Regions from separate parts of the Pseudoalteromonas sp. SW0106-04 genome, predicted to be linked through region 1. Evidence: predicted binding sites of a transcription regulator. Region 1 holds the regulator's gene; each other region holds the start of a gene.
The links. Region 1 encodes sigma-54, which starts transcription at its own class of promoters, with help from an activator protein. Its sites were predicted from a motif close to GTTGGCACGNNNNTNGNNT; they were not measured.

Region 1 (10,581 bases):
GAGCATTAACTCTTTGAGGATTTGAAATAGCTCTTTGTGAGACTTTCCGGGTTTCTCTTGCTTTACCTCTTTGCCTGCTTGGCGAATAATTTGTCGCATGCGCTGGCGGTCAAGCTGCGGATATTGCTCAAGCAGAGGATTTAAGCGGCTATCACCTTCAGCGATTAGCTCATCTCGAATTTGCTCTATTTGGTTTATCACCACATCTTTTTGATTGTTCTTATTGGTGATAATGGCCATAGCTTGATGAATGTCTTCGACATTATCGGTGCCGCGCAAGGTTTTGGCGATGTAATTGAGATGGCGACGATAGGCGTCTTTTTTCTCTTTCAGGCGGTCGGCTAAGTTCATCGCCTCCACAAGCTCGTTACTCAATGGTAGTTTTTCACGTGCTTTTTTTGAGAGGTTGGCGATTTCTACACCCAGCTCATGAAACTCCATGGCATCGCGTTTTAGCTCGCTTTTGGAAACGTAAATAATCTCTTCTTCAGGTTGTTTGCTCTTAGCCATAACATGCTCGATTAATGCTCTTTGCAGCCATTATATCACTAAAATGCGCAGATGCTTTGTGGTACGCTTAGATCAATATTCACCAACTGTGAAAGCCATTATGCAAGAAAATGAATCGGCAGCGATTTATAGCCAAATCGATGAAGTCAAAGAGGCCGTAAGCGAGGTGCTTGCCCAAGCTAAGAAGCTCGGTGCAACGGCTGCGGAAGCCGCTATGTCACGTACTTCTGGACTCTCTGTAGGCACTCGTCTCGGTGAGGTAGAAACCATCGAGTTTAACCAAGACGGTGGTTTGGGTGTGAGCATTTATGTAGGTAATAAAAAAGGCTCAGCATCAACCACAGATTTAAGCCCCAGTGCGCTGCGTTCGGTGGTGGAAAAAGCCATTGAAATCGCCAAGTACACTTCAGAAGACCCATGTAATGGCCTTGCTGATGCTGAGTTATTAGAGCAAAGCCCGCCGGATTTAGACTTGTACCACCCGTGGCAGGTGACCCCAGAGCAGGGCATTGAAATTTGCCAGGAGGCAGAGCAGGCGGCGTTGAACCTTGATGAACGCATCGTCAACTCTGATGGTGCCAGCTTTAGTAGCCACCAAGGGCTGCGTGTGTACGGTAACAGTCACGGTATGTTGGCAGGCTACCCGCGCACTCGCCATAGCATCAGCACTATGGTTATTGGCCAACAAGGTGAGCAGATGCAGCGCGATGCCGCCTATACCGTATCGCGTGAGCAAGCAGGCTTAAAAGCGGCGAAAGACGTCGGCCTGGAAGCGGCGCAAGAAACGCTTGCTCGGCTTAATAGCCAAAAACTAGGAACCATGAAGGTGCCGGTGATCTTTCGTGCCGATGTGGCCAATTCCCTGTTTGGGCATTTAGTGTCGGCCATTGGCGGCGGTGCACTTTATCGTAAGTCGAGCTTCTTGCTCGATAGCCTTAATACCCAAGTTTTCAGTGATATTGTTAATATCAGTGAGCGTCCGCATCTAGCCAAAGGTTTTGCTTCTTCACCCTTTGATGCAGAGGGCGTTAAAACGCAAGATCGTGAGATTATTCACGGTGGCGAACTGCAGACCTATTTATTAGCCAGTTATGCCGCTCGCAAAATGGGTATGACCGCCACAGGCCACGCCGGCGGTATTCATAACTGGTTGGTACAGCAAACCCATGATGATTTGCACGCTTTGCTTAAACAAATGGGTAAAGGGCTGCTAGTGACCGAGTTGATGGGGCAAGGCGTCAATACTGTCACCGGCGATTACTCGCGCGGGGCGGCCGGATTTTGGGTTGAAAATGGTGAGATCCAATACCCAGTCAGTGAGATTACCATTGCTGGCAACCTTAGCTCGATGTTTAAAGGCGTTGCTGGCATTGGCGGTGATGTCGACCCTCGCGGCGGGGTGTTAACCGGTTCGGTGTTAATTGAACAAATGCAAGTTGCGGGGCAGTAGCTCAAGTAACACGATAAAGCCTAGAGCCCCTCTCTAGGCTTTTTTAAATAAATTCTAAAAAGTGCTTTACCTCAACTTAAGTTGAGGAAATACCTTAGTCCCTGAAATAATAAATCATCTTCGGGAGAACGTTATGTATTTAGAGCATGTAAACCTAGTCGTGAATGACATCAACCAAGCCCTCAACTTTTATCGTGCCGCTTTTCCACATTGGCGGGTGCGAAGTCAAGGCGAGGGGTTATGGTCGGGGAAGCCGCGTACTTGGGTGCATTTTGGCGATGATTACCACTACCTTGCTTTTAGTGACAATGGCATTGGTGACAACCGTGATCTCAGCGGCCATCAAGTTGGTTTAGCACACTTTGCTTATGTCACAGAAGATCTTGATGGCGTCATTCAACGACTCCAAGACGCGGGCTTCGAAGTTGATAAAGTGGGCCCTGAAAATCCTTATCGTCGCAACGTGTATTTTAAAGACCCAGCAGGTTTTGAAGTGGAGTTTGTTGAATACGGATCTGATATTCCAGCACAGAGAAATAACGACCTATAGGCTTAAATGCTGCTAAAAGTTGCAAAATAAACACTAAATGAACGTAAATGTCTTGGTTGTTCGCTTTTCTGAAATTTTTTCACTGAGGTGTGTAACTTAGGTAAGGTTGTACCTAAATGCTTGCTGAACAAACGCCTTATATTATTGATTTTAATTATAAAATAAAGTTGGCAAGGGATTCGCAACACTTAAAGCGTCACAAGCAATAGTAAGGAGACGACATTATGAAAACGTTCACTAAGACAATCGTAGCTGCAGCTGTACTTGGTTCTACTGCCTTCACTGCCCAAGCAAATGATTGGCAGAACGAGAGTAAAGATGCATGGATTGATGGTAAAGCTGAAACTGTGCTGCTACTGAATGGCAACCTGAACAACTTTGACATCAACACTGATGTGAAAAATGGCAAGGTTATGCTCACAGGTAAAGTAGACAGCGAGGTCGATAAAGAGTTGGCCGAAGAGCTGGTAGTTAGCCTAGATGGTGTAAACGATGTAGAAAACCAGCTAACGGTTATGAACAACGAAGAAGGTATGAGCCACAATGATGATGCAGGGGATACTGGCAGCGATTTAACCGACGCTAAGATCTCGACGGTAATCACTACTCGTCTACTGTTTGATTCAGAAGTTGCAGGCACTGACATTGATGTTGATACCGACCAAGGTGTCGTTACGCTTAAAGGCAACGTAGATAGCGAAGCCGAGCGTGACCTTGCGATTAAAATCGCTGAAAACACAGAAGATGTTCGTGAAGTAAACGATGAACTGCGAGTAATGGCTGAATAATTAGTTGTAAGTTCTCGGTAGAAGGCCCAGCGTTGCTGGGCTTTCCTTTATCTACAAGCAGGCTTAATTAGCGGAGCAATCATGGACATTATTAGAATCATTTTCTCAATTCTTATTCCCCCACTAGGTGTATTTTTGCAGGTGGGTTTAGGGATGCACTTTTGGCTTAATATTTTACTAACCCTACTAGGCTACTTCCCTGGCCTTATTCACGCTATCTACATTATTGGACGGCGTTAAATAAGGAACCAAGTCGCGGTTCCAAGGAATGCGAAGATACCTACGATGTCGGTAACTGTGGTCAGCACTACATTACCGGCGAGCGCCGGGTCGATATTCATTCTCTTCAGAATTAGGGGAATAACCGCACCAGCAATACCCGCAGCGAGGAGATTCATAAACATCGCAAAGGCGATCACTAAACCGATTGTTAAGTCCCATTTCCAAAGCGCGATGGCGCTACCGATAAGCAAAGCCCACAGCACCCCATTCAAGGCCCCGATGGCCAGCTCTTTGGTCAGTATAAATTTCTGGTTGGTGGCGTTAATATGGCCAAGTGCGAGGCCTCGAATAACCAAGGTCAGCGTTTGCGAGCCGGCCACGCCCCCCATTGACGGCACAATACCATTGAGCACGGCTAAAAATGGCAAGATACCCAAGGTGGTTTCGAAAAAGCTCGCCACAAATGCGGCCAGCATCGCGGTCAATAAATTTACTCCAAGCCAAACGGAGCGCCGCTGAGTACTTTTAAATACAGGTGCAAAGGTATCTTCTTCATCATCTAGACCGGCTAAGCTCAGTAAACTGTGTTCAGCGTCTTCTCGGATAACATCGACGATATCATCAATGGTAATACGTCCAAGTAAGTGCGCTTGATCGTCGACTACAGGGGCCGAAATCCAGTTGTGACGCTCGAACAGTTGCGCCACTTCAGACTCATCCATGGTGATTGGAATAGATTCACACTCTTCATCCATGATATCGCGCACAATGGCATCTGGCATGGTGGTTAGCAAAGAGCTCAACGGCATTGAGCCTAAAAAGCAGTTATTTTTATCGACTACGTAGAGCTCATCGGTGCCTTCAGGTAACTCGCCTTTGAGACGTAAGTAGCGCAGCACCACATCAACAGAGACATCGGGACGGATAGTCACTGTATCGGTATTCATCAGCGCCCCAGCTGAGCGCTCCTGGTAAGACAGAGCCGTAGTTGCACGGTCTCTATCTTGGATATCCATCGCCTCAATAACGTCTTTATAAACGGGCTCTGGTAAGCTTCGTAATACTTCCCCTAAGTCATCATCGTCCATGTCCTCTGTCGCTGCGGCGATATGCTCAGGCTCCATGCGTGAGATAATGCTCAGGCGTACATCTTCAGAGAGCTCTTCAAGTACATCACCTTGGACATCAGGGTCGACGAGCGCCCATAGTTTAGAACGTGTCTTATGGGGCGATGATTCTAATAATAATGCGGTATCACAGGGCGCAGTTTTGGCGAGAAGCCTGCGTACATGAACAAACTGGCCGCTATTAAGAGCTTCGGTGACTTCTTGAAGTTGTTGCAGCGGGTAATCTTGTTCATAGGCTTCTGGCATAGGCATCCCTTAAATACAAAAAATGGGGTGGGAAATAGCGTGCAAGCAAGCGCTTACAAGCCGTTGATTAGTTTAACCTAACTAAATCAATGATAGCAAAAGTAAATGCCTAAGGGTTATTCTTGTTCGTGGAACTTTTCTGCAATGAGCGCCCCGATAGCTGCCAACGCGGCGTCGGCATCAGGGCCTTCACACTGCACGCGCACTTCCTTACCTTTGCCGCTCTCAAGGAGCAGTAAAGCCAAGACACTGTCGGCCTGTGCGCTCTTATCACCTTGATATAACATTATTTCGGCATCAAAATTCATCGCCAGTTGCGCCAATTGTGAGGCTGCACGAGCATGTAGGCCTAACTTGTTTTGAATAATAAAAGTACCTTCAACCATCACTATTTTTCCTGCTCTCGATGGCGAATTTTCACGTTCGGATAAGTATCTAAAAAGCGCTCTCCCAAAGTTTGGGCAAGGTACACTGAGCGGTGTTGACCCCCAGTGCAGCCAATAGCAATGGTTAAATAACTACGGTTATTACGCTCTAGGTGGGGTAACCAAGTTTGAACAAAAGTTTGGATCTGCCAAGTGAACTTTTGCACGATTGAGTGACTGGCTAGATAATCTTGAACGGGTTGGTCTAACCCTGTGAGCGCCTTTAGTTCAGGTTCCCAATGGGGATTGGGGAGAAACCGCACATCAAACACATAATCAGCATTTTTTGGAATGCCATGTTTAAACCCAAAAGACTCAAAAGTGATCAGTAATTGCTTGTCTTTTTTACCCAGCACTTTTTCACGGATCATCTCCGCCAACTGGTGAACACTGAGCTCAGTTGTATCAATAATAAAGTCGGCGTGGGAGATGAGTACATCAAGAAGCTGCTTCTCTTCACGAATAGCGACATCCAACGTCATATTTTGCATGGATAAGGGGTGTAGTCGACGAGTTTCAGAGAAACGCTTAATCAACGTTTGTTCGTCACTATCAAGGTAAAACAGCGAAGGCTTAGCAAACTCAGGCAGGTAAGCGAGAATGTCGTTAAATTCATGCTGTTCTTTGGGCAAATTGCGCACGTCGATACTGACGGCAATTTTGTCATAATTTGCTGAAACACTGCGCACCAAGGAGGGGAGTAAAATAACTGGGATGTTATCTACGCAATAGTACCCAAGGTCTTCGAGCACCCGTAACGCGACTGATTTTCCAGAACCCGAGCGACCACTGACAATGATAAGTTCCATCCGACAACTCCTTGTTTTACCCCAAGACGCACATTTAAACCACACCATGAATCAATACGGCGCGCATTAGTCGGCGATCAATTGATAAAGCTCTTGATCGCTGCTGGCCGAGCGCAGTTGTTTACACAGTTGTTTGTCTTTTAGTTTATCAGCAATTGTCGCTAAGGTCTTCAGGTGTTGTTCAGTCTCATTGGCCGGCACTAAAAGTGCGACAAAGATATCCACTGGACGGTTATCAATGGCATCAAAGTTAATGGCTTCGCGATTGGTTACAACAATGGCAATCGTACTGTCGATACCATCGAGACGGCCATGTGGAATAGCAACGCCTTTGCCGATGCCAGTACTGCCCAGCTTTTCGCGGGTTAGCAAAGCATCAAGTACCGATTGCTCGCTGAGGTGAGGACTGTGCTGATGAGCCACCTGAGAGAGGTACTCCAGCATTCTTTTTTTGCTATTAAAAAGGACCGCAGCTTTGCTGCAGTCCTTGGTAAAGAGTGAATCTAGGTTCATGTTAGTGACGAGATAATTTCTCTTTATGTTTAATCACTTGACGGTCGAGCTTATCAATTAAGCCGTCGATCGCCGCATACATATCCTGGTGCTCTGCGGTTGCGAACAGTTCACCACCGTTAACGTGAAGAGTAGCTTCTGCTTTTTGTGTTAGTTTTTCAATATCAAGAATGACATGCACATTATTTATATGGTCAAAGTGACGCTCTAATTTTGCAAATTTGCTATTCACATAGTTGCGAAGAGAGTCAGTGATTTCTACGTGACGACCGGTAAGATTTAATTGCATAAGCATTTTCCTTCTTGTCTAACGTCTATATCAAACTTTTACGCTGATTTGACGGTGGAATGGCTAGCGATTCACGATATTTAGCAATCGTGCGCCGAGCCACTTTAATTCCTTGCTCGGCTAGTACGTCGGCAATCTTGCTATCACTCAACGGTTTAGCAGGATTCTCCGCAGCTACTAGCTTTTTGATCAATGCTCGAATCGCTGTGGACGAGCATTCACCTCCGTTTTCGGTTGTAACATGGCTGGAGAAAAAGTACTTCAGCTCAAAAATACCCCGTGGTGTATGCATATACTTTTGGGTGGTCACACGGGAAATCGTTGACTCATGCATTTCCACCATTTCGGCAACGTCATTAAGCACCATTGGCTTCATTGCCTCTTCACCATGTTCAAAGAATGCCTGTTGTTGTTGAACAATGCAATTAGTTACTTTAAGTAGCGTATCATTGCGTTGTTCCAAGCTCTTTATAAACCATTTCGCTTCTTGTAAATGCGAGCGAATAAATTGACTATCACTTTGCGACTTACAGCTTCGCGACATTGATGCATAGTGATCGTTAACGCGGATCTTAGGCATACTATCTGGGTTTAATTCAACCACCCAGCGGCCTTTAACTTTCTTCACTGATACATCTGGAATCACATACTCTGACTGCTCTCGCACAATCGTGGCTGCAGGAGTCGGATTTAAACTGTGTATCAGTGTCATCACCTCTTTTAACTGCGCTTCTTTAAGCTTAGTCTTTTTCATCAAGGTGCGATAGTCACGACTACCAAGCAAATCAATATAGTTACAAACTACCTCTTTGGTCTCTTCAAGCCAAGGGGTTTGTGGGTCAAATTGCTTGAGCTGGATCAACAAGCACTCTTGTAAAGAACGCGCACCAATTCCTACTGGATCAAAGAGTTGGATACGCTTAAGAACGGCTTCAATTTCATCAAGCTCGATACCATCGTCTTGTTCATCATGATTCAAGCTTTCCAGCAGATCTTCACAACTGACTGTTAAAATGCCGTTGTCATTGATGGCTTCAATGATGGCTGTGGCGATGGCCTCGTCGGTGGCACTAAAAGGTGTTAATTGCAGCTGCCACATTAAATAATCGTGTAACGACTCGGTGGTTTCGCCTTGGTAGATAGACTCATCTTCTGGCATAGGCCCAGAGGAGGCAACGGGAGCCGCACTAATATACTCATCCCAAGACACATCCATGGGCAAGTCTTCACTGATGGACTCGTTGTTCATGGCATCAGCACTTTCAACTTCATCCTTACTGGCGCTGGCCGTCTCGGCGGTATCGTTATTTTGGTTGTCGGACGTCGACTCTTTTTGCTCTTGGTTGTCGTTATTGTCGGCGTAATTGTCTTCTTCAACTTCAAGTAATGGGTTGGCGTCCAACGCCTCTTGAATTTCTTGTTGGAGATCCAAAGTACTGAGCTGCAACAGGCGAATCGCTTGCTGCAATTGTGGGGTCATTGTTAATTGCTGGCCTAGGCGCAGCTGTAATGATTGCCTCATGTATCTCTAACAATCCTTTAATCGTTATAATCTAAACTGCTCACCCAAATAGACGTCGCGAACCGTTTGATCGGCAAGAACTTGCTCTGGAGTGCCAGAAGCAATGAGCTCGCCATGGGAAACAATGTATGCGGTTTCACATACGTCTAGGGTCTCTCGCACGTTGTGGTCGGTGATTAATACACCAATGCCACGATTGCGCAGATGCTCTATGATTTTCTTTATATCTAACACTGAAATAGGGTCGACACCAGCAAAAGGTTCATCCAACAAGATAAACTTGGGGTTTGCCGCCAATGCTCGCGCTATTTCTACCCGGCGACGTTCGCCACCAGATAACGCCATTCCTTGTGAGTCTCGAATGTGCTGTATATTAAACTCATCAAGTAGGCCCTCAAGCTCGCTTTCACGCTCTGCTTTGCTTAAGCCCTTGCGGGTTTCCAGGATGGCCATCAAATTTTGAAAAACTGTCAGCTTTCGAAAAATAGATGATTCTTGCGGTAAATAACCAATACCTAAGCGCGCACGAGAGTGCATCGGCATCAAGGTGATATCCTCATCATCAATACTGATGGTGCCTTTATCACTGGGTACCAAGCCAACTATCATGTAAAAAGTAGTTGTCTTACCGGCTCCATTAGGGCCGAGCAAGCCGACGATACTACCTGCTTGTACTTCTAAGCCCACACTTTTGACGACCTCCCGGCCTTTATAGCTTTTTGCTAATTTTTGTGCTTTAAGAGTCGCCATTATTGCTCTTTCTCCGGCGTATCGTCACTTTGTGGTGTTAATGTTGTGCGCACTCGTGTGCTGGAGTTTTCATCCTTTTCGGCGGTGATCAGCTGTTTGGCAATATCATAGCTTATGGTTTCGGCAACGATATGCTGGTCGGCCATGGCAATCTTAGCATCACCTTGAATTTTAAGGGTCTCAGAGGCGACGTCATAACGAATTTCCAGCGCCTGTGCAGAAATCTCAGTGCCATCTTCCATCACTTCGGTGTACACAGCTGGTGAGCCGGTGGCTACGAGCAATTGCTTGTTATCACCCAATTCTGGACGACGGTGAGCCTCAAGGCGGTCAGCTTTTATTTCCCGTTTGCCGTGAACAATATGCACGTTCTTATCAAAAATAGTGATATTTTCTTTGATCAGTGCTTGTTGTTTGTCGGCATCAATTAACACTTCCTTGGCGGTAATTTGCTCAGCAGTAGCGCTAGCAGAGCACAAGCCAATTGCGATGGATGTAATTAATGCACTGATTTTATTGGTCATAATATATTGTTCGCGTATGTTCTGTTAATTCAACTATCTCTGTATTGAGGTCTGCTTTCAAGCCTTGCCCGGTGATCTTCATATTCGGGCCACTTAATACTACAGCCTGCTCGGACTCCATGCGCTGGCTATCTATATCAACTTGAATGGCCTCAGCGCTGACCTTCTCAATCATCGCCCCTTCTTTTAAGTTGGTGGCGGTGACGTTATTTTCCAAGATCAAAATGTTGTTGTTGTATAAAGTTGCTTCATCGGCGTTTACCTGCCAATTTTCTGTTTCACCATATAAGGTAAATACCGGCTTGGTGAAATGCGTAAACCCGAGTTCTTGATACAGCTCCATTTCCTCAGCATAAACGGTGTGGCTTAACTTACCCTGATCGTTATAACTAGTCTGACTTAGCCCAGTTGCGATATAGTCGGGTGTGGCAATATGGTCTTGCTGAGCGACACCATCATCTGTCGACTTCATAAAATAAGGGTACCAAAGCCACGCCATCGCGACGATAAATAGCAGTGATATGAGCGCTCTCGCTGCGTTCATGTGCTACTTCCCTGTGTTCCCAGGCTATGTCCTTGGGCCAGCATCAGCAAATCTGTGAGCTCACGCACAGCACCAAAACCCCCTGGTAGCAAGGTACTGTAATGGGCTATTCGCTTAACCAATGGGTGAGCGTCGTTAACCGCTACGGCGAACCCGACTTGCTCCATCACCGGTAAATCAGGGCCATCATCACCAATGTAGGCTATTTGCTCATCGCTTAGGTTTAATGTGCGTTTTAACTGTGCATAGGCTTCGAGCTTATTCTCTTTACCTTGATAAATGTGGGGGACACCCAAGCTTTGCATTCGCGTT
Region 2 (10,581 bases), on a different contig from region 1:
CCGTCACCGATGAGCGCGATAACACCTATTACTTAGTGCAATTAAAAACATCGCGCGGCTCATGAGCGAGCAACTCACGATTATTCCAGGAATGACAACCCAAGTGGATATTATCACCGGGCAAAAAATGGTATTAGACTATTTATTAAAGCCCATTCTTAAAGCTACTTCTCAGGCGATGACGGAGCGTTAGCCATGGATCTGTTTATAACCGAACAAGGGCTCATATCTAGCCATTGGCAGCGCCTAGGTGGGCCAATGGAAGTGCTTTATGCACTGCCCGAGCAAATACCCGATGCGCGTATTGCTTGGGTACTCACTGGCATGCCCGATTGGCAACAGATCATTGGCCAATTACATGCTCGTCATATCGCAATTATTTTGATGACTCGAAATCCCTGTGTCAGTGAATTACAACAAGGGTTTAGCTTAGGTGCGCGCGGCTATGTAGAACTGTTCGCCACTACGGCTGTACTTAAGCAGGCGCGTGACGCGATTGAAAACAATGCTCTGTGGCTTCCTGGCTGCTTGCTAAGCAATCTTATTGGTGCACTTTCCATCGCCGATAAGGCCTGTTCATCTGCTTCTGCGGATTTGAGTAAGCTGAGCGAGCGTGAATGTGAGGTCGCCAAGCTCGTGGCTCAAGGACAAACCAACAAGGCTATCGCGGCACGACTCTATATTTCTGAGCGCACCGTAAAGCAGCATTTAAGCTCGACATTTGCCAAGCTACAAGTCAAAGACCGACTGCAATTAGCGTTGCATGTCAACGGCGCTGGGTAAGGGCATTAATGCCCTTGCTGAATTTGAATACGGGCACTGACCCCCAACTCTTTGAGTAATTCAACAGCAATGTCTTGAGCCAGCTCCTCCACCACGACCATCATTCCCAAAGGGCGCACTTGCGCACAAATATGCCTCACCAACTGCTGAGTTGCCTCATCATTACTGATGTTGTGCACCAAGGTGTTATCAAGCTTTATAATGTCTAACCCCAACTGCTCTAAGCCATCAACTTGGTTCAGTGCTTGACCTGCATCTGTTAAACCTAATTGGCAACCCACTAATTTTGCCTCTCGGCAGAACTCTTTCACTTGTTCAGCCATGTTGATTAAACATGACTCAGAAAACTCCAAGGTTAGGCGCGATGCTAGCTGCCGCTCACTCGATATTAATGCAAGAATACTGGTATAAGCGATTTCATCTTCTAGAGTTACTTCACTGAGTTTGATAGCAAGAGGCTGAGCGTAATGCAGCCATAACTTCTCATTGAAAAATGTTTTCACCGTTTTCCAGTCCAGCTGCGCATCCAATTGTTGTTCACTGAGCAGGCGTTGATAGTAGCGTCGCGAATGGACCTTGTTACCCACTTTCAAATATAAACCGACTTCACTTTGTACGCAGCTATCGTCAAAACTCAGCACGTCTGTGAGCTTTAATTCAAACTGCTCTTTTTCAAGCGCTTGCGTTAAAGATTGTCCAGTCGCCGCCGCTACTTGGTGGTGCTCGGTTGCAGCATCGGCGTACATATCTACGCCGGAAGCGGTCGCCATTGCCAACAACCGTTGACCTTGCTGCAAAGCCTCTTCACCGCTTTGCTTTTGTTCAATATAGGTAATACTGTGCCTCAGCTCTATCAGCCCATTATAGGTATCGCCAAATTCACTGCAGCATTGCGTCAGCATCCTTGAGCTATCCTCTGCGGCCATGACCTCATTGAGTCGAAGAGCAAAGTCACAATGACTAATGCGCCCAAGCTGCCAGTCATGGAGGTTATCTTGCTGAGTTTCTGCATACCTAATCAGTAACTGCGCCAGCTCTTTCTCCAACCTATAAAACTGTTCCGGGTTTAAGCTCCCCCGCAGTTGCTCATAGTTTGCCAAACGCATTAGTATCAACACTTGCTGATCATGACTAACTTGCTTTAACTCTTGCTCCATACGCGACAGGAAGTACCGACCATTGGCCAGCCCTGTTGTTGTATCGTGCTGGGCTAGGTATTGTGCGCGGGCAATACGCTCGTTCCCTTCGCGCAGAATGCCACCAAAGCGCTCGGCCAGATGATTCATCGCCTCTGTCACCTCAGCTAATTCGGCCGTATTGGGAACTGCAAGCTGCTTAAATTGCTTTCTCGAGAACCCTTGGGCTTGAGCGACTACTCGCTCTAAAGGCTTCAGTACCCAACGTAAAATGAGTGAAGCAGCAATACAGCTCAATAACGCAACAATGGCAAAACCACTGGCTAAATTGAGCACATTGTCCCATAAAGCTTCTAGTGCATATCTTTGCTGACTCTGAATATACAAGGTGCCGTATTGTTGCCAACCATTGCTTATTTGTGCAACGCCGGCGTCGACCTCAAAAGCAAACATCTGTGCAAACCAACTAGGTACTGAGGCATGTTCGTGCTGTGTAAGCGAACGCTCAACCACAACTTCACCCTGTGTATCGACTAATTTAATCTGCTGATAGTGGCCGGTATCAAAGGCTGCTGAGACGAAAAGCTCAACGGTCACTGGGTCTTTATTCATCTGACTGAGCGCAAGCGCTAAGGTTGTGGCATTATCGGCGTTTTTCAAATAAAGCTCTTCGGTGAAGCTAGATTTAACATTGTATCCGCTAATGAGTACGCTGCTGATCAACCCACTCAAAGCAATAACCACAATCACCAGCCACAGTTGTACCACCAGAGATATACGGTGCGCCCCATTGGACGCCGTAGATGCTTGCTTTATCACCACCTAACTCCTTGCTGTTCCATTTTCTTTAAAACCGAATGCCAGCGAGATAATCTCGCCCGAGGGTCGGCCACACTGTGGGTTGACGTTGCAGTCCACAGACCTTCACTGTTAAAGCTGAAAACCGGATATAAATCAGTGCGCTTCTCTGCTGGCAAAATAGCACTTGTCAGCGAGTCGAGAATGATGGGTTGGCTACTGGGTGTCGGGTAATAACCCAACACCATATGCGCTTGAAACTCTTGGCTGCGAGGGCCACCTATTTGCGCTTTAACATAGATAAGCCTTAGCTTATTATCAGCGATGCCTAGCATCCTCAATGACGCGTATTTCGCTATGGCGTAGTCTTCACAATCGCCCAGCCCCTGCCCTAAGGTTTCTAATGGCGTTGCCCAATAATCTTGTTGTTTGTAGAGAAGTTGGTCGGTGCGGTAGCGCACTTGCGTGGCAAAAAACTGATTGACCAGTTGCACTTTGCGGGTTTCGGGCTGCGCACTCAAGCTAGCTAGTAATTGCTGCCAGCGCTGCGCCACCAGTAAACGTTGAGTACCGTATTGATTGCGCATAAGCGTTTGAAACAAGTCGCTGTCCATAGTTGCGCCAGCGTGAATGGCACTCATGAGCAAGGTCATGGCTAACACTAAACCTAGCCCCAGCCACCGTATTTTATTTATAATTTTCGCACTGCTCACTACGTCCTAAAAGCCTACATAGTTTCTGCGCACCGCTTAGGACGCAATGGGTTTGATTTATTAAAGCATAGCAGTGATTTTCAGTTCTGCAGCACCCGATGTTAGCCGTAAATGCAGTATAAAGAGGCGCTTAGAATAAGTTTGATATTAAAAATTAAAGCAAAAATGCAGGTGTATAAAGGCAAGAAAAGATAAAACCCAAGCGCACAGGCGTACACTTGGGGCAGTGTTGTATATCAGCAAGCACCTCAGTAGTAAGTGACCTTTTTTACCTTGCGAGGTTTACTCTGAGTAATGTAAAGATCGTGTACTAGCTTCATATCCAGTTCTAATTCAGTCGCATAACTGTCGCCAACAACATAACTGCGTTTAACTCGAGCCCCTCGGATCACCCCTTGAACCCGCGCTTGCAGTACATCATCTCCGGCAATGGCATTGGCAACGGTGGTTTGCCCTTGCATTTGCTGGCCATAAACCTGCTCCGCCAACTCCCGGTAAGCTTCTATCTTTGAAGCTTTCATCGCCATCAGCGATTTTTGCTGGGCGCTTTCACCGGGCTGTGGGGCGATAGGTGCATAACCAATCGCACGTAAAATCGGATAATTGTCGGGCTGCTCTATGGTGTATTCAACGTGCTTATCAAACACGCTGCTGCAACCGAGCATGCTCCATGTGCTTATCAGCAGTATCATCATTCGTAGCATGTTTTGCTCCACACTGATTGTCTCTAAACCTATGCTCAGTAGTATGCACGATAAATGCCACTATTACAGGGGAGTTGGTATGTTCTTTGCTGTCTTTGTTGTAAGAACATTTTTAGGTGGGATAACTATGCGATATTTGGCATCTATGTGCGCACTGATGATTGCACTAATAAGCCCGAGTGTCAGCGCCCAATGGTTGCAAACCACAGGGGTTGCGACTTTAGAGGATGGAGATACTGAAACAGCACGCGCCAACGCGGTCAGCGACGCCATAAAACAGGCGTTATTATATTCAGGGCTGGAGCTATCCAGTGTGCAGACCTTGACTAACGGCGTGCTCACTCAAGATCACCTTTCTTTGCAAGCACATGGTCAAGTACAACAAATGCAGCTGCTCGAAGAGCAACAAAGTGATGGCATGATCAGTGTCACCATGCAAATTGAAGTGTTAGATAACCCACAGCAATGCCCTGAACAAGACTTTGTTAGCCACTTTGCTCTCACACGCACGGCATTGGATAATCCACAGCAAGCTCGTTATGGTCAAATATTTGACGTGGCCCCAGCTTTTACTAAGCAGCTCTACGCAATTATGAGCCAAACGCAACTAGCAATGCTGCCTATTCCTTATTTTAAAGAAGCGGTGGATGTTAGCCCCTTCTTTACACAGCAATTTCAGTATGATGAAAATGTACTGGAATATATTCGCGACAAAAGTAACAGTCAGTACGTGTTACTTTCGCAAATCACCGATATTTCCACTGGCAAGCAATTAAATAATGATTATGCATTTTGGCAGGACGAAAGCTATAACCGCTATTTTAATGTAGAGTTTGCGTTATTCGATGCCTTGAGCTTTGAAAAAATATGGCAAAAAGCCTATCAAACTCAAGGGCCTTGGCAATTTGAAAAAACCGCTCGTATCGATGTAAACAGTGGCACTTTTTGGCAAAGCCAATACGGACGAGCAATTACTGCGCTCAGTGAGAAAGTGATGTTTGACCTTAACAATGAGCTGCGCTGCCTACCCACCCGTGGATTAATTCAGCATATTGATGGTGACCAAGTAGTTGTCAACTTAGGTAAAGCCAACGGCTTAGTGATGGGTCAGCAACTCACTTTGGCGCATAGCAGCAACCTCACCACCTATGCAGGCAAACGTTTGCCACGTCAGGTAACTACCTTACACCGTGTAGAAGTGAATCAGCTTTACCAACACAGTGCCGTTGCCACTAATATTGGTAAACGGCCACTGGCGAATATTCAACTGAATGATTTAGTGTTGCTGAGCCAATAGCTTTGGTTCAGCACTCCCCTACGTAACATTTAAAATCAAGATACGTTCAGCGTTCGATTTTAACAATCAAAGTCATCAATTCTTACTGATATACAAATCAATTCGCTTTTGTCACACTGTACCCAACACATCGAAAGGAGATTATCAGTATGACAACATTAAACAACAGCGAAGGCCAACGAATTCCTCAGGTGACATTTGCAGTGCGTAAAGGCGAGCAATGGCAACAACTTACCTCAGACGATATCTTTTCAGGTAAGACGGTCGTGGTTTTCTCATTGCCCGGTGCGTTTACACCAACCTGCTCGTCAACACACTTACCCCGCTACAACGAGCTTGCAGGTGTACTAAAACAAAATGGCGTAGATGACATTGTCTGCGTCTCGGTAAACGATACATTTGTTATGAATGCGTGGGCTGAGCACCAAGAAGCCGACAATATTACCTTACTCCCTGACGGTAACGGCGAGTTCACTGACGGCATGGGCATGCTGGTTGACAAGAACGACCTAGGTTTTGGTAAACGTAGCTGGCGCTACTCCATGCTCGTAAAAGACGGCGTGGTCGAGAAGATGTTTATCGAGCCACAAAAACCAGGCGACCCTTTTGAGGTGTCGGATGCAGATACTATGCTTGATTATATTAACCCCAAACAAAGTAAGCCTCAGCCGGTAAGCATTATTACAAAGCCGGGATGCCCGTTTTGTACCAAAGCGAAAGCAATGCTTACGCAGCAAGGTCTTGCTTTTGAGGAAATTGTGTTGGGTAGTCAAGCGTCGCTTACCAGCTTAAAAGCAATATCCGGTAGAGATACGGTACCGCAAATATTTATTGGTGGGCAACATATCGGTGGCTCTGATGAGCTTTCCCTTTACTTCACCAACAACTAATTCATTTTAAGGGCCTGCGGGCCCTTTTTTATAAGGACACTGCTATGAATAAAGTGAGCACTGATGTTTTAGTCATTGGCGCAGGCTCAGCCGGCCTAAGTGCTTATCGCAGCGCGAAAGAACATACCAATAAGGTACTCTTGATTGAGGCAGGCCATTACGGGACAACTTGTGCGCGAGTTGGCTGCATGCCCAGCAAACTCTTGATCGCCGCTGCAGAAGCAGCCCACAGTGTGCACACAGCGAACCGTTTCGGTATTAATACCCAAGCCCCTATTATTGATGGTCAGGCAGTGATGCATCGCGTGCGCAGCGAACGTGATCGCTTTGTTGGCTTTGTAATTGATGCAGTCGAAGATATCGACCCGCAAGACCGTCTGATTGGCCACGCACAATTTATTAATGATCATCAAGTTCAAGTCGCTGATCATACGTTAATTGAAGCCAAGCGTGTCGTTATCGCCACCGGCTCCCGACCTAGTTACCCAGAAGCGTTTAACAACTTTGGCGAGCGCTTAATTGTCAACGATGAGGTTTTTGACTGGCAAGACTTACCCGAGTCTGTGGCTGTTTTTGGCCCTGGCGTTATTGGTTTAGAGCTCGGCCAAGCATTGCATCGTTTAGGGGTACGCGTAAAGTTATTCGGCGTTGGCGGAGCAATTGGCCCGCTAAGCGATCCAGTCTTAAAAGATTATGCCGCCACCACCTTCGCTGAAGAGTTTTTCGTAGACGCCGATGCTCAAGTGACAAATATGCGACAAGTCGGCGATAAAGCTCTATTCACTTATACCGACGATCATGGACAACAACACAACGAACAGTTCGACTACGTGCTTGCCGCCACGGGCCGCAAACCCAACGTCGATAAGCTAGCATTGACAAATACATCACTAGAGCTTGATGAGCGAGGAGTCCCCATTGCCGATGAATACACTATGCAATGCGGGGACAGCAACATATTTATTGCCGGAGATGCCAGTAATATGGTGCCGCTGCTACATGAAGCTACGGATCAAGGCACTATCGCAGGGCACAATGCAGGACGCTACCCTGATGTGCGTAATGGCTTACGTCGAGCGCCAATTGCGGCTGTATTTAGCGACCCACAAATTGCGATGGTTGGCGAGTCATATCAGCAAGTAAGTAAACGCTTTGGTGATTGTGGCTGCTATGAAATTGGCGAAGTAAGCTTTGAAAACCAAGGACGCAGCCGCGTTATGTTAAAAAATAAAGGGATGTTAAGAGTTTACGCAGAGCAAGGCAGCGGCCTATTTTTGGGCGCCGAAATGATAGGCCCTGCAGCCGAGCATATCGCTCACTTGCTTGCCTGGGCGGTGCAAAACAAAATGACTGTACCACAAATGTTAGAGATGCCATTTTACCACCCAGTCATAGAGGAAGGCGTGCGCACGGCGCTACGAAACGTTAACGCCAAGCTAAAGTTTGGTCCTGATATTATTAGACACTGTATAGAGTGCGGCCCTGGCGCCTAGTAATACCTGTTTCGGCCTCTGAGTCCACGACTCAGAGGCATGGGTACCTAAGCACGCATCGCAAGACCGTTATCGTATTTATCTGCTAAGTACTGTCTTTAACACGAAAAAAAATTGCTTTTATGGGGATAGGTCGATGTGGATAAACTGGCAGCCCCTGCAGGAATCGAACCTGCAACTACCCCTTAGGAGGGGGTTGTTATATCCATTTAACTAAGAGGCCACTGGCCTCTATTATCAAATAACTTCACCTTAAATAGCAATAGCTTAAAGCACAAACGCTGAGCTATTAACCATGCGGCAATAGGTCGTCTAAGACGAAGTAAGGAATAAACTGGCGGGCGCTGGCTTTAATGACTTGATCCTGACTACTGATCACTCGAGCATTAATCACTACACCATTGGGGCGGTACACCAGTGTACCGGTGAGAACATGGTCTACACCCACCGACTCAGCCAACTCGCTGGCATGACGAGAAAGGGCAAAGTCACCGGATGGTTGAACAGAAATAGCGCGTTTAAGCTTGTGCTCGACCGTTGCAAAACCAAATTGTTGCAGGTCTGTCATTAACCCTTCGGCTAACTGGTTACCAAGGGCGCCAGCGTTATCAAGGCGATGATCAAAGTCAACGAAACTGGTCACTGCAATATGGCTGACATGTTGTGTCGCCATGGTATCACTGAGTTTCAATGCCAATTGTTGAGTGTAATCCCCTAGGTGTTTGTGGTGAGCATTGTTAAACCCTCTATCAACACTGATATACAGAGGGTTTATCTCGACCTTGCTTGGCTCACTTTGAGCCCATGCAGCCATGGCCATGGTTGTTACCATGGCGCCAATAAGAAAACGCTTTATCATTGTTGTTACCCACTTAAGCCATATAGTCGGTTATCGGCGCCAGGGCTAAAAACTTTATAACTAATTCGCTTGGCTGAGCTCCACACCATTATAACTGGCATTACTCAATAACGCGTTTACTACATCGTTGGGGATCAAACCTTGAGAGCTGGCAATGACCATTTTCGAATTGACGCTAACAATCCGCGCATTCACTAAGACTCCGCCTTGGTGTTTCACCAGCGTGCCCGCTAAAACTAAGCGCATCGGATGTTCTTGCTGCAACTCTAAAAAGTCACGGCTATAAGCGAAGTCGCCATCAGGGGTTACACGAATGTAATCAGTGGTCTTGTAATCCACTACAGGTACCCCAAATTCATGCAACTCATGCATAAAGCTCTCTGCCAATTGATTGCCCAATAATGTGCCCTGCTGGTAGTCGGTATCTAAGTAGACGAAGCTTGATACTGCCATAACCTGGTTTTGTGCGCTGGCGTCAATGTTACTCATCATATCTTGCATCAATCCGCGCACATAATGGTTAATGTTTTTCACAGAATGTTTCGCGTAACTTTGGCGGCTGGAATGTACTTTGAGAGGATTGTTAAGGCCTTGATACTGGGCTGTATTACCAGCCACGGATTGCTCTGAGGCGCCAATCACTTTAACCTGCTGATGGGCACTTTCATATTCATCAATGGCTTGGCGCTTCACTTCATCTTCATGCGCGGTCCATTGGTTCATACTGGCACAACCAGCTACAGCTAAGGTCAGCGATAAAAGCCCTGAAATTGCGGGAGTGTTCATAGTCTTTCCTCGTTAATAAGCGCGGCGCTCAATATGGCCATTTTGCATATGTACTTTATCGGCACTAGTTAACACATTATTAGGTAAATAGTCCGTCGCCGCCGCGACCACCTCATTATTACTGATGTTAATCATGCGCACATTGACCACATAAGCATCTTGCTGTGGGGTCATAGTCCCGGTAACAAAAAAGTCGATGCCATGACGGGCTGCTAACTGCCCTACCTCACGGCTCAACATAACATCTCCGCCGTCACGCAAAGCAATGCTATTACGGGTTCGATATTCAACCACAGAGAACCCCATTTGATTGTAGAGGGTGATAAAACTCTCTTGAAGTTGTAGGGCTATCTGGTGTTGCTGAGGTGTCATTTGCTTGAGCGTTAAAGACTGGGGCGGCAAAAAGGTGCCGACTGCGACTTTGGCACCCGGAGCAATGCTTTGCAGCGCCGCTGTCATATTATTGGCAAGACGGACACTATATTGGTGAATAGTATTTTCTTGTACAGGTCGGTATTCACCGACGCGGGGCACAATTTCTATGCGTTGTGAAGGCGCACAAGCCGTCACCAGCGCCGCTAGCAAAATCGTGATTAAGAGTCGCATGACACCCTCATCGAAACACATTTATGAATATTACTTAATGTGCCTGCAATAAAGGTGCCAGCAATAACCTGAGGCTAGATTAAATAGCAACAGGCGCCTTGATATGAGGATGGCACTGGTAATCCACCAGCTCAAAGTCATCAAAGCTAAAAGAAAAGATATCTTTCACTTCAGGGTTAATCTTCATGGTCGGTTTGGCAAACGGTTCACGCCCAAGCTGTTCATCCACCTGCTGTAAGTGGTTCAAGTACAAGTGCGCATCGCCAAAGGTATGGACAAAGTCGCCTAATTCTAAATCGCATACTTGCGCTATCATCATGGTCAGTAATGCATAGCTGGCAATATTAAACGGCACACCTAAGAAAATATCTGCACTACGTTGATATAGCTGACAACTCAGCTTGCCATCAAGCACATAGAATTGGAATAGCGTGTGACACGGCGGCAGTGCTTGCTTGCCCTTAGCGGCATTTTCGCTAGGGCTAAACTGAGTGTCTGGCAACAATGCTGGATTCC
Region 3 (10,581 bases), on a different contig from region 1:
TTGGCGGCGGGCCCACAGTGATGCCGGTTGAGTTGGCAATATCAGTCACCGAACCGGGAGAAATTGCCGCTTCACTGACGTTATTTAACGCTGTTTCGGTGCGAATTGGCGACGCTAATGCCAGCTTTTCTGGCCGCGTAGTTGCCAACCCAACATTACTGGCTGCAAAGGCATTTAACTTGATATCAAAGCTATCTCCCGCCGCTGGCGCACCAGTCACATCAATATCTAAGCCATAAGACTCGCCACTTGTTACTGTGGTTGAGTCTATCACTCCAGCCGTTACGTTGGCCGTCGACGGCGTACCGATAGGCTCACCTTTATTATTAAGGGGCACTATCTCTACGGTTGTTGGCGAAGTAAAGGTAACACGGAAATCCGTTGCCGGAATCTCTTTGCCCATTCCCTGCTCTAAACCAGCCTGCAAATTGCCCGACCCCGCATTAGCGGCAAATGGTAAGCCGTTGACGGTGGGCAAAGTGAACAGATCACCGCCTATTTCACCGATGGCGTCCATCCCCAAGCGGTTTTGCTGATTGAAGGCGTCGGCTAATGATAAGCCCATTTGTCCTAGCTGATTTTGCGCCGGTGTAAGTACCTCATCTCGATAAGCCAGCAGGCCACCAATCTCGCCTTTTAAGCTGTTGGTATCAATCTCTAAGCTATTGGCTTGCCCGGAGGTCACATCAAGGCGAAGTTCCTTAAGGTTCGGATCTGGGTCGCCATTTAACGAGAACAAGTTAAAGCTACCATTTTCCATAACCAAGGCTTCACCTGTGGACATGAACACCAATTTTTCACCATGAGGTCCGTCAAGTGTTTCTAGGTTCATTAGCTCTGAAAGATCTTTAATCGCTTTGTCGCGCTCGTTATAGACCGAGCTGGCATCAGCTTGATCTTTCTTGCCATGAACAGCGGTAATTTGGTTGTTCAGCTCACTAATTTTCTCAATTAAGCCATTGGCTTCATCAGCAAGGATCCCAAGCTGATCATTCACCACACTCTTTTGTTGCGACACAATCCCTGACAACCTATCCATCTGATTAACAAAGTTTTCCGCGTTGGTGAAGAACAACGAGCGGGTAACATTGTTAGAGGGCTGATTCAGCGCCTCTTGCAAATTATTAAACATGCCATTGATTTGCGTAGACAGGCTATTGGACTCCTCAGAGAACTGGCTATCAATACGCTGTGCTTCCTCCATAAAGCGCTCAAAGAAGGAGCGATTAGAGGTATCTCTATTGAGTTGCTGTTGTGCAAACTCATTGAGCAAACGATAGGTTTGCCCACGGCCAACCTGATTGTCGAAGGTGGTGCCATGCTCTGTACGCTCGCGCACGTAGCCTTCGGTATTAATATTGGCAATATTTTTACTGGTAGTATTAAGCAGCTCAGTATTGGCACGAATGCCTGAACTGGCAATGTTTAGTAGGTTAAATGACATGATCTACTCTCCTTGCCTTAGCAGATCACCGGCTAGGGCGCGTAATTCGCTTTGCCCTAACACACGTTTAATTTTCTCTGCATACTGTGGATCGGTGGCGTAGCCAGCTTGTTGTATAGCGTCGATAAACTGATGAGGCTTATCGGCCACATCTAAAGCCTGCTGGTAACGGGGATTAGTTTTTAAAAATGAGACAAAATCATCGAAACTTTGTTTAATAGAGTCATACACTCGGAACGGTTCTTTACGCTGAACCGCAACTCCTCCTTCATACTCTAATGTTGGTTTAACAGTCGCTTCCCCCTGCCAGTCACGGTGCGCTTTGATATTAAATAAATTGTTCGAACTTTCGCCGCTCGCAGTTTTAATAATGTGCTTGCCCCAACCAGTTTCCAATGCTGCTTGAGCAACCATAACACCGGGGTGCACACCGATTTTACCAGCCGCTTCACGGGCAACGTCCCACACCCCTTCGACAAACTCCTTGGCATTGGCGAAATCGGCTTTGTGAGTGATAGGAGATGCCTCAGTGTGTTGTTCTTGGGTTTTCACTTGCGCGTTGTTTAACCGCGCATCACGCAAAGCTGACGCAGGCATATAGCTGTCTTTTTGTGGGGATAACTGTTGCACAATCAAATCGGCCAAGCCCAGTGAGCCATTCGCCGATAACTCACTGGAAAGCTGCTGATCATGCATGTCTTGGAAGTATTTAACGCTGCTGGCATTAAACGGACTGTCTTCGTCTTCGAAGGCTTCATTGGCTTTGCGCATGCTTTTGAGCAGCATTTGCGTAAAGATAGACTCAAACTGCTGCGCTGCTTGCTTTAGGGCCGCGCGCTCGCCGTCGCTGCCGGCAGGCTGTTTTAACGCATCTTGACGAAGCTTATCTAAGCTATTGAGATCGAAGACGCTTTGCGTTTGCAGTTGGTTAGCATCCATAAGACTGACAAAGTTATGACTAGATGAATAAACTAAAGCAAAAAACGTACCACTGACTTTATAGTTCTGATTAACAAGAACTTAGATGGCTATAAAAACAGCAAACCCCAAGGCTTTGGGCACTTGGGGTTTGCTGTTGCAGTATCAGATTTAAATGACCACCAACTGACCATTAATAGCACCAGCCTCTTTTAACGCCTCAAGGATGGCCATTAAATCTCCAGGTGCGGCGCCCACTTCATTAATCGCGCGCACAAGGTCGTCTAAACTCACCCCGGGGTCAAAAACAAAGGCACGCGAGTCGTCTTCACGCACATCAATAATACTTTGATTGGTAACCACCGTCTCACCCTCGGCCAATGCATTAGGCTGCGACACTTCTGCATTTTCGGCGATGGTCACCGTGAGCCCGCCATGGGTAATAGCCGCTGGCTGTAACTTGACATTTTTGCCAATCACTATGGTACCGGTACGGGAGTTGACAATGATTTTCGCAGCATTATCGGCAGGAGTGAATTCAAGGTTTTCCAGCGTCGATAAATAAGCGACTCGTTGCGAAACATCACGTGGGGCAGTTACGCGCACTGACGCCGCGTCCATTGCCATTGCGGTATTCGGCCCGACGAGATTATTAATGGTATCGGACAAGCGCTTCGCGGTAGTAAAGTCAGGGCGATTAAGGTTAAAGGTAATGTAATCCCCTTGGGTAAAGGGGCTTGGGATCGCGCGCTCGACAATGCCGCCATTAGGAATTCGCCCCACAGTTGGCGTATTGACCACCACACGTGAGCCATCAAGCCCTTGCGCGCCTAATCCACTGACAACTAAACTACCTTGAGCAATAGCATAAATATTACCATCGACACCTTTCAAAAAGGTTTGCAATAAGGTACCACCGCGTAGGCTCTCGGCACTGCCTACTGAAGAGACAGTGACATCCATACTCTGGCCGGGTTTGATAAACGCCGGCATATCCGCATGAACGGCAACCGCTGCAACATTATTTATCTTTGGCTTAAGGTTGGCCGGCAAAGTAATGCCAAAGTTATTCAACATCGCTTTAAAGCTTTGTTCGGTAAAGCGGCTTTTCTCTCCCGTGCCAGGCAGACCCACAACTAGACCATAACCCACTAATTGGTTACTACGTACGCCCTCAACCATGGCCACATCTTTGACACGCTCGGCAAAACTTTGCCAGCTAGTCAACGCCATGCAGAACACGATAAGGTTTAACCATTTCATGACTGGACTCCTTAGAATGGGAACAAAGTGCTCATAAAGAACCGTGATAGCCAACCGGCACTTTGCGTTTCTTGCAGCTCGCCTTTGCCAGAATATTGAATACGCGCATTAGCGATACGGCTACTTTCTACAGTGTTTTCGGAGCTCACATCAGCTGGGCGAACAATGCCTTCTAAGCGAATAAACTCCTGCCCAGTATTGAGCGTTAACCATTTTTCGCCACGAATCACCAGGTTACCATTGGGCAGCACACGCATCACATTCACGGAAATATTGCCTGACAAACTATTGGATTGATTAGATTTAGCGTCGCCGGTGAACGAAGCATCTGAGTTCACACCCATTTGAATGCTATCTCCACCGATATTGACCGGATTGCCGCCTAAACCAATAACCGGCTCTAACCCCAGCTCGGTCTCCCTGTCAGTTTCCGTTTTTGCCGTTTTTGATGCTTGCGTTGACTCACGCAGTACCACAGTAATGATATCTCCAGTACGCAACGCTTTCTTATCGGCATACAAATCGTTCGCCAATACGGGATTGAAAAGGCCGCCACTTTGGGTCATGTTTTGTGTTGCTTCCTGCGGATACATCGGCGCATAGTAAGGGTCGTTTTCGACAACATGGGAGTTTTGTGTAGAAACACACCCTGTAGCAAGTACAAAAGTAATTGATAGTGCAATTGGCCTAATCATAATGCCCCCACTTATAGCTGCTGATTAATATAGCTGAGCATCTGGTCTACAGATGAAATCACTTTAGAGTTCATCTCATAAACACGCTGTGTCTCAATTAAGTTGACCAGCTCTTCGGTCACATTGACGTTCGAGGTTTCCAATGCTCCTTGAACAATAATACCCAAGCCGTCTACTCCCGGGTTACCTTGCACCGGAGCGCCACTGACAGCGGTTTCGGTGTAAAGGTTTTGGCCCATAGGTTCAAGCCCTGATGGATTAATAAAGTCACTGATCACCAACTGACCAATCACCACATTGTCCGCCTGCCCGGCTACGCGCACCGAAACCTCTCCGTCTTGCGACACAGTAATAGACTGCGCGTCATCGGGCACGTTCATTTCTGGTTGCACCGGAAAACCAGCACCACTGGTGACGATACGACCGTCTTCGTCGGTCGTGAATTGACCATTACGGCTGTAAGCAATATTGCCATCAGGGAGCAACACCTCAAAAAAGCCTTGTCCTTGAACCATCCAGTCGAGGGAGTTCTCCGTGCTTAGCATATTGCCCTGGGAGAAATTCTTCTGGTTAGCAACCACCTTGGCACCGGCGCCAAGCATCAACCCCGAAGGCATCTCTGTATCTTGTGAAGAGCGCCCGCCAGGTTGGTTGATATTTTGATACAACAAATCTTCAAACACGGCGCGGCTCTTCTTGTAACCGACCGTGCTGGCGTTGGCCAAGTTGTTGGAAATAACCGAAATATCGGTCTGTTGGGCGTCAAGCCCGGTTTTACTGATCCACAATGCTGGGTTCATAGTAGTGACTCCTCGCTAATGTTACATAATCCGTAGCAATGACTCAGCACGCTGGTCATTTTCTTCGGCGGTTTTCATTAGCTTGACTTGTAATTCAAACTGACGTTGATGGCTGATCATATCGACCATCTCATGTACAGGATTGACATTCGACATCTCGAGAGCCCCTGACATGATTGATACATTTTCAGAAACATCAAGTTGTTGGCCATTTACGGGTCGAAACAGACCGTCGTTGCCCTTTTCCACCTGATGCCCTGTGGCCTCAACAATTTGCAATCTGTCCACTTCTTCAAGAAAGTTGGCCGGTGCGCCTTGAGGGCGAACTTGAATGGTGCCGTCTTTGCTGAAACTTATTTTCTCAATCGGAACAGGCAGGATAACAGGCCCCCCTTCGCCAACAACTTGACGGCCATCTCTATCGAGTAGCATCCCCTCTTGGGTCATTTTCAATGAACCAGCTTTGGTATAGGCCTCGTTACCAGCATCATCTAATACCGTCAGCCAACCGTGCTCACTCATAGCAATGTCTAAGTCGCGACCGGTTTCAGAAATACCGCCGGCTGTGGTGTTGGTCCCTGCGCGTTCTTGTAGAGCAAAAACGCGTGTCGGCAGCCCTTCACCAAAGGCCTGCATCGAGCGTGCCTGAGCGATATCGGCTTTAAAGCCTGTGGTGTTAGCATTGGCAAGGTTGTTACTTTTAACCCCCATCCCCAATAGGCTTTGCTTAGCTCCTGAGGTGGCAATGTACAGCATCTTGTCCATTGGCTTGCTCCTTAAAATCGTCGTTATATTGACTAAAGCAAGATTGATACCAGAAAAAAGGGAGTTATTAAAAAGGAGAGATTAGAGAGATGAAAAAAAGGCCACCCAAAGGTGGCCTAGTAGAATTTTTCTTATCGGATCTGCAGGATATTCTGTTGCAGCGTTGAGTTCACCTCTAACGCCCGAGAGTTAGCCTGGAAGTTTCGTTGTGCACTGATTAAATCAACTAGTTCATTAGTAAGGTTGGTATTCGATTGCTCCAACGCTTCGGAATTAATCGTGCCCAAGGTCCCGGTTCCTGGCTCACCGGCGATGGGCTCACCAGAGTCTAAGCTCTCTTTCCAGCTGGTATTACCTACCTGCTGCAAGCCCTGAGAGTTAGGGAAACGGACCATCGCAACCTGACCTAAGAAGGTAGAGTCGCCATTACTATATGAGGCAACTAACTTACCATCACTACCGATTTCAATATTAGATAAGCGGCCCACGGTCGAACCATCTTGTTCCAACGCCTTCACCTCGAAGCGGCTAGAGAATTGGGTTGGGAGCTTGTTACCCGTCGCAGCTTCATCACGCCAATTTAAGTTAATATCATTAAACTGGGCGCCGTTGGTCAAAATACCGCTGGCGCTAAGGTTAGCACCCGATAACGTCATTGGGTTAAACGTCGCGCCGGTATTGGGCGTGCCATCTGTTTGCAATGGTAAACCCGCTGCATCAAAAGTAAACTGGGTGATGGGGCCTGCACCTGCGTTACCCGCGTTATCCACTTCAGTGCCATCGACGGTGGCGCGCACATCCCATTCGTTGGAAGCCGTTTTTACAAAGAAAAACTGCAGCACGTGGGGCTCACCCAGAGAGTCATAGACCGTTGTTGATGTTGACGAATTATAGGTGGCCGAGTCACTTGGGTTAAATGGCGTTACCGTTGGCACCGTGGCGCCTGCATCCAAGTTAAACGAGCTGTAGACATTATCTGTCGCATTTGGAGAGCCTGATGAATCAGGTATTTGAATCGGGTTGGCCGTACTCAAACTCACCGAAGTGGTATCACCGGTTACCGCATCTGTTGGGAAACCTTGCAGTAAGTTACCTTTAGCATCGACTACGAAGTTATCATCATTAAGCTTGAACGCCCCAGCTCGCGTATAGGTAAAGTCTTGCGAGGCTAAATCATCAGCCATGGCAAAATAACCTTCACCGGTAATCGCTAAATCCAGTGCATTTGACGTGAACTTCAAAGAACCTTGGTGAAACTGCTGCGCGACCATAGTGGTTTGTACACCATCACCGTTCTTCGTTTTACCGCCACTGAATACTGATGCCGCATACACATCAGCAAACTCTGCGCGGGATTCTTTAAAACCTGTGGTATTGACGTTCGCAATGTTGTTTGCGGTCACATCTAAGTCTTTTTGGGCTGCTGCCAACCCTGTTAAAGCGATATTGAAACTCATGTTTCACCTCTTCGTAATAACTGCCCGCAGGCAAATGCTTTACACTGAAATCTCAGCCACCTCAGCGAGCTTCACTGCGCCCTCTTTGGTGTTCACGATGATCCCATTCGCGCCGTTGATATTAACGCTTTCAATATTTTTGAATGTTGCCATAGGTAAAGAGCTGTATTCACCATTGATGCTGCCCTCTGCCACAATGTCGTACTCACCAGGAGGAAACGGATTGCCGTCTTTGTCGAGACCGTCCCATTCAAAGCGAATTGCACCAGCAGGTTGCGAGCCTAAATCAACCACCTCAACCACCTGACCTTTATCGTCTTTAATAGTGAGGCTTAAATTATCAACAGGCTCTTTAGCAAGAACAGTCCCTTTACTCACTTCACCGCTATACAACTCGATAGTTTCAGACTCCAACAACGCCTTTTTCCCGACTAGCGTTGACGCCTGCAGCGCCGAGTTAGATGTCATTGACGCAGCCAAAGAGTTAAAATTCTCATTGAGCTTTGAGATCCCCTCAGCCATGGTGAAATTAGTCATCTGCGCAATCATCTGGTCATTATCCGCAGGTTTGCTCGGATCCTGATAGGACAACTGCTGAGTCAGCAGGCTGAAAAAATCTTCCTGGGTGAGCTCATCGCTCTTTTCTTCCGGCGCCTTATTTTGGTTATCCCAATACAGGGAGCCTAGACCCGTTGCTGATTGCACATTATTGTTCATGCTCTATCCTCGCTTTAACCCTTACCAAGCTGCAACGTTCTCGTTAGCATTTGCTTAGCAGAGTCGGCTATTTGCACATTCGTTTGATAGGAGCGTGACGCCGAAATCATGTTTGCCATTTCCTCAACCACATTGACATTGGGTTTATAGATATAGCCGTTCTCATCCGCCATCGGGTGACCTGGGTTGTATTCAATTTGCAACGGTTTGTCACTCTCGACTACACCCAGGACTTTCACTCCCACAGACTCACCTTGCTGTTTGCCTACCGCTTGCTGCAACTGAGCAGCGAAAACGGGTTGGCGAGCGCGATATGTCTGCTCCACTGAGGAGCTAACCGAGTTTGCATTTGCTAAGTTACTGGCCGTGGTATTTAAGCGCACGTTTTGTGCACTCATGGCCGAACCAGAAACATCAAAAACATTAAATAAACTCATGATTATGCTCCTTGACCACCTAGGGCTTTCTTAAGACCGGAAATCTTGCCGTTCATAAAGCGTAAGCTGGCCTGATACTCTATAGCGTTCTGTGTATACAAGTTCCGTTCCACCTGTACATCAACAGAGTTACCATCGCCTGTATCTGGTTGATTTGGAACACGAAATTTTGCTTCACCCATACTCATTTGGGTACTTGCTTGGAGGTGTTCCGGATGGGTGCGAGCTAAGCTATTGCCGCTTAACTGCCGATTGTTTGCCGCTTTTAATGCGCTGGCAAAATCAATGTCTTTCGCTTTATAGCCAGGGGTGTCTGCATTGGCAATATTCGACGCCAATAGCTCAGCCCTTTGCGAGCGAACGAGCATTGCTTGGGGATGAATACCAAATGCTTTATCAAAACTGATAGCCATAGCCTCTCCAAATTTTTGACTCTCTTAGAGGGGCTACAGCAATTTTTAGACCATAGATTGTAAGGTTATGTATTTATGACTTTTTTTGGTAGATGATACCGGGATTACAACGGATCATATCGAACTCGGTACTCAAGCCTGTCATTGATTCACTCGCTCCTAAAAACAAATATCCCTTAGGGTTAAGCGCTTGCGCGAATTGACCAATGATCTTGGCTTTTACTTCCGGAGAAAAATAAATAAGGACGTTGCGACAAAAGATAATGTCAAACTTACCCAGCAACGCATATGAATCCAATAAATTCAAATGGCGAAAGCTCACCATACGTTTTACATTGTCATTAACTTTAGCCATACCGTTGCCGCTATCGCTAAAAAACTTTTTGCGTCTTTCAGCACTGAGTCCCCGAGCCAATGCCAATGAGTCATACTCAGCATTTTTACAAATATCGAGCATGGTATTAGAGATATCCGTACCGATTATTTGCGCTCCCGAGGACAGTTGACCTGGGCGAGACTGCTGATATTCGGCCACTGACATCGCTATTGAGTAGGGCTCTTGCCCTGAAGAACTGGCCGCCGACCAAATTTTTACCGGCCGACGTAAATCTTTGCACTCAGGTAAGAGCTTTGTCTTCAATAATTCAAACGGATAAGAGTCGCGAAACCACAATGTTTCATTGGTGGTCATGGCATCAACAACAGCGGCACGAAGTTGCCGCTCATGCGGACTCAACGTTTTGCTAACCAGCTGCGACAAAGATTCAACGCTAAAGCGAGCCATCAGCGGAGCCAAGCGACTTTTAACTAAGTAAAGTTTGTTATCACCCAGCACAATGCCACACTGCTGTTCTAAAAATGCACGAAACTGGTTGTATTCACCGAGCTCTAAATGCTTATTTTCCAAATTACTCTCACCTAACTCACTTGAAGCGGTTACAAGACAAGGCGGCATTAATCACAATGCACCCACTTTTTAACTGCTGTAGCCAGTTCGTCGGGGTTAAATTTGGCAATAAAATCATCCGCCCCAACTTTTTCTATCATCGCATGGTTAAATACGCCACTTAAAGAGGTGTGCAGTATCACATGCAATGGTGCCAGCTTCGGATCCGCTTTGACCTCTGCTGTTAAGGTATAGCCGTCCATCTCTGGCATTTCCACATCCGATATCAGTAACGCCACTCGCTCAGTGATATCATCTTTGCAGTCGAGCTTCGCTATTTCTTTTAATCGCAGCAGGGCCTCTTTACCATTTTTCGCCAGCTCAGTTTGCACCCCGAGAGGCTCTAGCGCCCGCTTTACTTGATTACGCGCCACGGCAGAGTCATCGGCAATAAACACAATACGCTCACCGAGATCTTTCTGCATCTCGCCATCTGAGGCAATGCCCTCGCTGACCTCGGTATTAACAGGGCTGATCTCTGCAAGAATTTTTTCGACATCCAAGATTTCTACGAGCTCGTCATCAATCTCAGTCACTGCGGTAAGGTAAGAATAGCGCCCCGCACCTGACGGCGGTGGCATAATCTTTTCCCAGTTCATATTGACGATACGCTCAACGCCACCCACCAAAAACCCCTGCACAGAGCGGTTATATTCGGCGATAATAATAAAGCAATTTTCAATATCAGTGATGGCCGGACCGCCCACAGCCATAGACAAATCGATG

Region 2: the regulator sigma-54 is predicted to act here: its motif matches at 4,208-4,226, upstream of W04_RS10195 (flagellar assembly protein T N-terminal domain-containing protein).
Region 3: the regulator sigma-54 is predicted to act here: its motif matches at 2,419-2,437, upstream of flgJ (flagellar assembly peptidoglycan hydrolase FlgJ).

The regions. Positions count from the first base shown of each region.
Region 1 is NZ_BCAI01000002.1:304,057-314,637, reverse strand. It holds gene yjgA (ribosome biogenesis factor YjgA) at 1-510, opposite strand, end outside; gene pmbA (metalloprotease PmbA) at 611-1,960, shown strand; gene W04_RS04115 (VOC family protein) at 2,094-2,510, shown strand; gene W04_RS04110 (BON domain-containing protein) at 2,735-3,298, shown strand; gene W04_RS18680 (YqaE/Pmp3 family membrane protein) at 3,380-3,538, shown strand; gene mgtE (magnesium transporter) at 3,535-4,893, opposite strand; gene W04_RS04100 (HPr family phosphocarrier protein) at 5,010-5,282, opposite strand; gene rapZ (RNase adapter RapZ) at 5,282-6,127, opposite strand; gene ptsN (PTS IIA-like nitrogen regulatory protein PtsN) at 6,194-6,640, opposite strand; gene hpf (ribosome hibernation promoting factor) at 6,642-6,929, opposite strand; gene W04_RS04080 (RNA polymerase factor sigma-54) at 6,955-8,451, opposite strand; gene lptB (LPS export ABC transporter ATP-binding protein) at 8,476-9,201, opposite strand; gene lptA (lipopolysaccharide transport periplasmic protein LptA) at 9,201-9,725, opposite strand; gene lptC (LPS export ABC transporter periplasmic protein LptC) at 9,715-10,269, opposite strand; gene kdsC (3-deoxy-manno-octulosonate-8-phosphatase KdsC) at 10,266-10,581, opposite strand, start outside.
Region 2 is NZ_BCAI01000007.1:176,492-187,072, reverse strand. It holds gene W04_RS10220 (HlyD family type I secretion periplasmic adaptor subunit) at 1-65, shown strand, start outside; gene W04_RS19180 (hypothetical protein) at 62-193, shown strand; gene W04_RS10215 (response regulator transcription factor) at 196-783, shown strand; gene W04_RS10210 (LapD/MoxY N-terminal periplasmic domain-containing protein) at 789-2,738, opposite strand; gene W04_RS10205 (transglutaminase-like cysteine peptidase) at 2,735-3,370, opposite strand; gene W04_RS10200 (LPP20 family lipoprotein) at 3,679-4,134, opposite strand; gene W04_RS10195 (flagellar assembly protein T N-terminal domain-containing protein) at 4,262-5,431, shown strand; gene W04_RS10190 (glutathione peroxidase) at 5,581-6,321, shown strand; gene W04_RS10185 (dihydrolipoyl dehydrogenase) at 6,366-7,814, shown strand; tRNA gene W04_RS10180 (tRNA-Arg) at 7,963-8,037, opposite strand; gene W04_RS10175 (FlgO family outer membrane protein) at 8,104-8,673, opposite strand; gene W04_RS10170 (FlgO family outer membrane protein) at 8,734-9,459, opposite strand; gene W04_RS10165 (FlgO family outer membrane protein) at 9,472-10,065, opposite strand; gene W04_RS10160 (thymidylate synthase) at 10,145-10,581, opposite strand, start outside.
Region 3 is NZ_BCAI01000011.1:6,623-17,203, reverse strand. It holds gene flgK (flagellar hook-associated protein FlgK) at 1-1,444, opposite strand, end outside; gene flgJ (flagellar assembly peptidoglycan hydrolase FlgJ) at 1,448-2,383, opposite strand; gene W04_RS12900 (flagellar basal body P-ring protein FlgI) at 2,534-3,625, opposite strand; gene flgH (flagellar basal body L-ring protein FlgH) at 3,637-4,317, opposite strand; gene flgG (flagellar basal-body rod protein FlgG) at 4,332-5,120, opposite strand; gene W04_RS12885 (flagellar basal body rod protein FlgF) at 5,142-5,885, opposite strand; gene flgE (flagellar hook protein FlgE) at 6,017-7,342, opposite strand; gene W04_RS12875 (flagellar hook assembly protein FlgD) at 7,382-8,059, opposite strand; gene flgC (flagellar basal body rod protein FlgC) at 8,074-8,496, opposite strand; gene flgB (flagellar basal body rod protein FlgB) at 8,499-8,909, opposite strand; gene W04_RS12860 (protein-glutamate O-methyltransferase CheR) at 8,983-9,816, opposite strand; gene W04_RS12855 (chemotaxis protein) at 9,864-10,581, opposite strand, start outside.